Phyllobacterium zundukense: one gene and its partner. The protein of the gene in region 2 interacts with the protein of the main gene of each other region in a pairwise test. Links are inferred from orthologs where the notes say so. Each region holds a gene or a part of one and is shown on either strand. Other genes may lie near its edges.

Region 1 (3,436 bases), 170 kb from region 2 along the record:
TATATCTATGCCGAGCGTAAGGAAGAAAAAGGCAATGTTTCCGCGTAGGGCATCGGAAATAGGGCACTGTAACGGCAAGGCTCCGCGTCTCGCGGAGCTTTTCTGTTTTGTATTAGGGTCGAATTCTGTGCATGGCATTGCAAGCGATTGCACTCGGACTGTCGTGAGCGCAGGATAGATTACGATTCTGTGAATGAGCTTGGAGTATGGGTGCTTGAAACAAGCGGACTTCCACTCCAAGTAAGTGTTAAGCTGCATAACTGGTAGTACGCCGCTCAATGCATGCGCCCCCAAAATGGATCTTTGGATTTGGCCATGCAGCTTAAAGGGTACCCGGACGTGGCGATCTGGCCGATTGGCCTGAGAAAGGACATAAAATGACGGTTGCAAGCAAGAAGACACCGGCGGGTGGCGAGAGCGGGCTTTATGCCGTTCTGCCGTTGCGCGATATTGTTGTCTTCCCCCACATGATCGTTCCACTCTTCGTTGGCCGTGAAAAATCCATTCGCGCGCTTGAGGAAGTTATGGGCGTCGACAAGCAAATCCTGCTTGCCACACAGAAGAACGCTGCGGACGACGATCCACAGGCTGACGCGATCTATACAGTCGGCACTATTGCCAACGTCCTGCAATTGCTGAAATTGCCGGATGGTACGGTCAAGGTGTTGGTTGAAGGTATCGCCCGCGCTGAGATCACCGGTTTCAGCGAACGCGAAGATTATCACGAAGCCTCTGCCGTGACGCTAACAGAACCGGAAGAAGATCCGGTCGAGATCGAGGCACTGGCCCGTTCGGTCGTGTCGGATTTTGAAAACTACGTAAAACTGAACAAGAAGATTTCGCCTGAAGTTGTCGGCGCCGCCGGACAGATAGAGGATTATTCCAAGCTGGCCGATACAGTCGCGTCGCATCTCGCGATCAAGATTCCTGAGAAACAGGATATGTTGTCGATCCTTTCCGTGCGTGCGCGGTTGGAGAAGGCCATGTCCTTCATGGAGTCGGAAATCTCCGTTCTTCAGGTCGAAAAGCGTATCCGCTCGCGCGTCAAGCGCCAGATGGAGAAGACGCAGCGCGAATATTATCTGAATGAACAGATGAAGGCGATCCAGAAGGAACTTGGCGATGGCGAAGATGGCCGCGACGAGTCCGCCGAACTGGAAGACCGCATCAAGAAGACGAAGCTGTCGAAGGAAGCGCGCGAAAAGGCCAATGCGGAGCTGAAGAAGCTGCGCCAGATGAGCCCGATGTCCGCCGAGGCGACTGTCGTTCGCAACTATCTCGACTGGCTGCTGTCCATTCCGTGGGGCAAAAAGTCGAAGATCAAGAACGATCTGAATCTCGCTGACGAAGTTCTGGATACCGAGCACTACGGCCTGGACAAGGTCAAGGACCGCATTGTCGAATATCTGGCGGTGCAGGCCCGGTCGACCAAGATCAAAGGCCCGATCCTCTGCCTCGTTGGTCCTCCCGGTGTCGGCAAGACGTCGCTCGCCCGTTCGATCGCCAAGGCTACCGGCCGCGAATACATTCGCATGTCGCTTGGCGGCGTGCGTGACGAGGCCGAGATCCGCGGTCATCGCCGGACCTATATCGGTTCGATGCCCGGCAAGGTCATTCAGTCGATGAAGAAGGCGAAGAAGTCGAATCCGCTCTTCCTGCTCGATGAGATCGACAAGATGGGCCAGGACTTCCGCGGCGATCCGTCATCAGCTCTGCTGGAGGTGCTCGATCCGGAACAGAACTCCACGTTCATGGATCACTATCTCGAGGTCGAGTACGACCTCTCGAATGTGATGTTCGTGACGACAGCCAATACGCTGAATATCCCTAGTCCCTTGATGGACCGCATGGAGATCATTCGTATTGCCGGTTACACGGAAGATGAGAAGCTGGAAATCGCCAAGCGGCACCTGTTGCCAAAGGCCATCCGCGATCATGCGTTGCAGCCGAAGGAGTTCTCTGTATCCGAGGATGCTATCCGCGCCATCATTCGCAACTATACGCGAGAGGCCGGTGTTCGTAACCTCGAGCGTGAATTGATGAAGCTGGCTCGCAAGGCCGTCACCGAAATCATGAAGACTCAGAAGAAGTCGGTGAAGGTCACGGATGCAAACATCGATGAATATCTCGGGGTTGAGAAATTCCGATTTGGACAGATCGATGGCGAAGACCAGGTTGGCGTTGTCACGGGCCTCGCCTGGACCGAAGTGGGTGGCGAGTTGCTGACCATTGAAGGCGTCATGATGCCCGGCAAGGGTCGCATGACGGTAACAGGCAATCTGCGCGACGTGATGAAGGAATCGATCTCCGCAGCGGCATCCTATGTCCGCTCGCGTGCTATCGATTTCGGCGTCGAGCCGCCACTGTTCGATCGTCGCGACATTCACGTGCACGTGCCGGAAGGTGCGACGCCCAAGGATGGTCCATCAGCCGGCGTTGCGATGGTCACAGCCATCGTCTCGATACTGACGGGCATTCCGGTCCGCAAGGATATCGCCATGACAGGCGAGATCACGCTGCGGGGTAGGGTGCTGCCCATCGGTGGTCTGAAGGAGAAGCTGCTCGCCGCACTGCGCGGTGGCATCAAGACGGTTCTAATCCCGGAAGAAAACGCCAAGGATCTGGTGGAGATTCCGGACAATGTGAAGAACGGCCTTGAGATCATTCCAGTCAGCCACGCCAATGAGGTGCTCAAGCACGCACTGGTGCGCCAGCCGGAGCCAATCGAATGGACCGAACCGGCCCACGTGCCATCTTCGGCCGTCGAGGATGAAGCAGGCGCTCAGATCGCTCATTGAACAGCGTTGAAGGAAAAGGCCGGGCAAGAAATTGCCCGGCCTTTTTGATCTGTACCAGTGCGCTGATGATGCGCCCACGCGGCACCATGCTTATGGTGGCGAGCCTGCGCGTCGGAAATCAAAATGTATATTGATGAGGGAATGGTGGGCGATGAGAGACTCGAACTCCCGACATCTTCGGTGTAAACGAAGCGCTCTACCAACTGAGCTAATCGCCCTTCGCAAAGGGTGCGTTCCGGAGCGTTTATGCGTTTCCGCCGATATTGGCAAGAGGGGATGCGACACTTTTATGATTTGTCGGATGAGTTTTTCACAATCGCATCTTTCCTCTCCAGTTGTGCTTGACACACCCCCGCGAACCCCTTAAACGACCGCTCACGCCGTACAAATAGTACGGTACGAAAGTGCGCGGGTGTAGCTCAGTTGGTTAGAGTGCCGGCCTGTCACGCCGGAGGTCGCGGGTTCGAGCCCCGTCACTCGCGCCACTTTTCCCTCAGTGATTTCAAGCAGATAATTCCCTTTGGGGACCGCTGACTATTGCAGCGCAAACACCGCGCACGGGGCAGCGATGCCGCGCAGCCTGTGCTCGCCGAGCGGGATCAGCGACTGCGTCGTTTCCGCCGCAAAGGTGCCGGAGA
Region 2 (3,360 bases):
ACTACAAGGACGTAAAACTCCTGTCGCGCTACATTTCTGAGCGTGGCAAGATCGTTCCTTCCCGTATCACGGCTGTCAGCCAGAAGAAGCAGCGCGAACTCGCACAGGCGATCAAGCGTGCCCGTTTCCTCGGCCTGCTGCCATACGTTGTAAAATAATAAACTGAGGCGGTGGGTTTCGACCCTCCGCCTCATTCCACCATCCGCGATGGGCGCGGGTCTGGTGATTCAGAAAACCCGAGTTGAGGTAGTGGTCTAAGGACCGCCTCTAACTGCTGAAACAAGCAGGACAGCGAGTGAAATGAAACTGACTGCAAAAGATATTGGCGTAGGTGTGCTAGCGGGCTTTGCCGCTGCACTGCTTTCGGTTGGCGTTATCACGCAATCGACCCTCGCCATGGCGCTCCTGCTGTTTTCACCGCTGCCTATTTTTGTGGCCGCTCTCGGCTGGGGTACGGCCGCCGGATTGATTGCCGCACTTTCCATGGCTGTCGCCGTCTCCGTGCTTGCCGCGCCAATGGCGGCCCTTATCGTTGTCCTGATCACTGCGCTCCCTGCTGCCGCTGCATCGTACTTTACCGGCCTAGCGCGCCCTGCCGATGAAATCGGTGGACCGAAGGACGTCATGGTCTGGTATCCGCTCGCCGATACTCTGCTGCGCCTAGCGCTGATTGTGGCAGCCAGTTTCATCGCAATCGGCATGCTCGTCGGTTTTGGCGATGAACTCGCGGCCGAACTGGCGAAATCACTGGGGCAGCAGCTTGCCGCGAGCAACCCTGAACTTGCCGCAAATGCCGACGTTGCGCAGAGCATGGCACTGTTTGTCGTGCGTGTACTGCCCGCTCTGCAGCCTGCCATATGGGTGACGATAATCGTCGCCAATCTTTATCTGGCGCTGCGGTTGACGGCCGCTTCCGGCAAACTACGCCGACCGCATGACGATTGGCCGCGGGCGCTGCGCATGCCCCGCGCCGCGCTTATCGTCTTCGCCATCGCTTGCGCTGCCTGCTTCCTGCCGGGCGGCATCGGCTATGCCGCAACCGCGATTGCCGGCGCACTCGGTGCCGGTTTCACGATGGCGGGTTTCGCCATACTGCATGCAAGGACGCGCGGCGCAGCGTGGCGCCCAGTGGCACTATGGTTCGCTTACCTCGCGGTTGTGCTTTTCGCCTTTGTGCTTTTCCTCTTCCTTCTTGCCGGTTTGTTCGACACGTCGCGCAACGCCCCGGTTTCGAAGGCTGCGAATACAACACCACCTAACAACGACAACTAACATTAGAACAGACAAGGATAATTCAAATGGAAGTCATTCTTCTCGAACGTATCAGCCGCCTCGGCCAGATGGGCGAAACAGTCAAGGTAAAGGACGGCTTTGCCCGTAATTTCCTGTTGCCACAGGGCAAGGCTCTTCGTGCCAACGAAGCCAACAAGAAGAAGTTCGAAGGTCAGCGCGCGCAGCTCGAAGCACGCAATCTCGAACGCAAGACTGAAGCACAGGCGATCTCCGAAAAGCTCGACGGCAAGTCGTTCATCGCCGTTCGTTCGGCAGGTGAAACCGGTCAGCTCTACGGTTCAGTTTCGACACGCGATATCGCTGATCTGATCACCGCTGAAGGCTTCTCGATCAACCGCAACCAGGTTGAACTGAACACGCCGATCAAGACCATTGGCCTGCACAAGATCGTGCTGACACTTCATCCGGAAGTTGAAGCAACGGTCACGATCAACATTGCTCGTACTGCAGATGAAGCCGAGCGTCAGGTAAAGGGCGAAGATCTTACCTCCGCCGAGGCGATCTACGGTATCGAAGAAGTTCCGCTTGCGGACGAATTCTTCGACGAGGACGAAGAAGGCGAAGAAAACGCCTGATCTTTCTTCGATAGATCATTCTTTCGAATGATCTCATCAACATTTTGAAAGTACCCGGCAGCAGTGCCGGGTATTTTTTTGCTTTTCAGGAACAAAAAAACGATTAGATTTGTTTGTCTTACCACGCCCGACCACGGCTCACCTCGAGCCTGCTAATGGCCGAGCTCTATCGTCAATGATGGAGATTGTTCATGAATGCCATACTAAAAGCCGCGCTCTCGCGGATGATCTACACTGGCACTTTGGTTATCACAGACTCTTCCGGTAAATCTCAAACCTTCGGTGATGGAACCGGAGAGCAATTCGCCTTTCGCATCAACAGCGCAGCGGCCGAACGAAAGATCGCTTTCGACCCATCGCTACACTTCCCGGAAGCCTATATGAACGGCGATATCGACGTTCTCGAAGGCGATATTTATGACGTCCTGAAGATCATTTTCGAGAATACCGGGGCGACTGTCGCCAAGGAACCCTGGATGTTGGCGATCGAAGGCATACGCCGTGCCACCCGCCGCCTGCATCAGATGAATACGCTGACTCGCGCTTCCAGCAACGTCCAGCGCCACTATGACCTGTCTGAAGACCTCTACAGGTTGTTCCTCGATACGGACATGCAATATTCCTGTGCCTACTTCGAACGGCCGGATGCAACGCTGGAAGAAGCACAACTGGCGAAGAAGCGTCACATCGCAGCGAAACTGCTGTTGAAAAAGGGGCACAAGACGCTCGATATTGGTTGCGGCTGGGGCGGACTCGGAATCTACCTCGCCAAGCACCTCGAAGCCAATGTGACCGGTGTAACGCTGTCGCAAGAGCAATTCGGTATCGCCAACAAGCGCGCATTCGAAGAAGGCCTGACGGGAAAAGCGCAATTCACCCTTCAGGACTATAGAACGATCGAAGAGAGCTTCGACCGCATCGTGTCGGTCGGCATGTTCGAACATGTCGGTATCGGGCACTTCCCGGAATATTTCCAGCATACCGCACGGCTTTTGAAGAAGGACGGTGTATTCCTCCTGCATTCCATCGGCCGCTCGGATGGCCCCTCCTATACGAACGCCTTCATCCAGAAATACATATTCCCGGGCGGTTATATTCCGGCACTCTCGGAAGTGCTGCCGCACATCGAAAAGGCTGGTCTCGTTGTCACCGATATCGAGATTCTCCGGCTGCACTACGCGGACACCCTGCGTATCTGGCGCGAACGATTCATGGCGAGATCGCGAGAAGGCCAAGGCGATCTACGATGAACGGTTCTGCCGCATGTGGGAGTTCTATCTTGCGGCTTCGGAAGCGGCGTTCCGCTGGCAAAACCTGGTCGTGTTCCAGATCCAGCTCGCACACCGGCAGGAAGCCGTGCCCCTAACCCGGAACTATATCGAGAAGGAAGAAAAGCGGCTGAAGCGGCTTGAATGCGAACGGAGCTCCGCCAATAGCCAGGTGGAGACCAAGGAATCAGTCGCCGGGCGGTAAGTCCGACGACAGACTACCC

Evidence for each region. Proteins that work in one complex are often made in the same cells at the same time.
Region 1: the proteins of rplI (region 2) and lon interact in binary tests that used the Escherichia coli proteins (3 or more experiments, as listed by UniProt). The link is inferred for Phyllobacterium zundukense from one-to-one orthologs.

What each region holds. Positions count from the first base shown.
Region 1 is NZ_CP104973.1:3,359,352-3,362,787, reverse strand. The notes cover bases 40-3,087. They hold lon (endopeptidase La), read left to right. Parts: upstream 40-377; coding sequence 378-2,798; downstream 2,799-3,087. Other genes in these bases: clpX (ATP-dependent Clp protease ATP-binding subunit ClpX), read left to right, coding at 40-48. Also shown: more of clpX, read left to right, coding at 1-39; N8E88_RS28820 (adenylate/guanylate cyclase domain-containing protein), read right to left, coding at 3,333-3,436.
Region 2 is NZ_CP104973.1:3,533,130-3,536,489, forward strand. The notes cover bases 112-3,083. They hold rplI (50S ribosomal protein L9), read left to right. Parts: upstream 112-1,298; coding sequence 1,299-1,868; downstream 1,869-3,083. Other genes in these bases: rpsR (30S ribosomal protein S18), read left to right, coding at 112-158; N8E88_RS29755 (DUF2232 domain-containing protein), read left to right, coding at 301-1,272. In the rest of the region: more of rpsR, read left to right, coding at 1-111.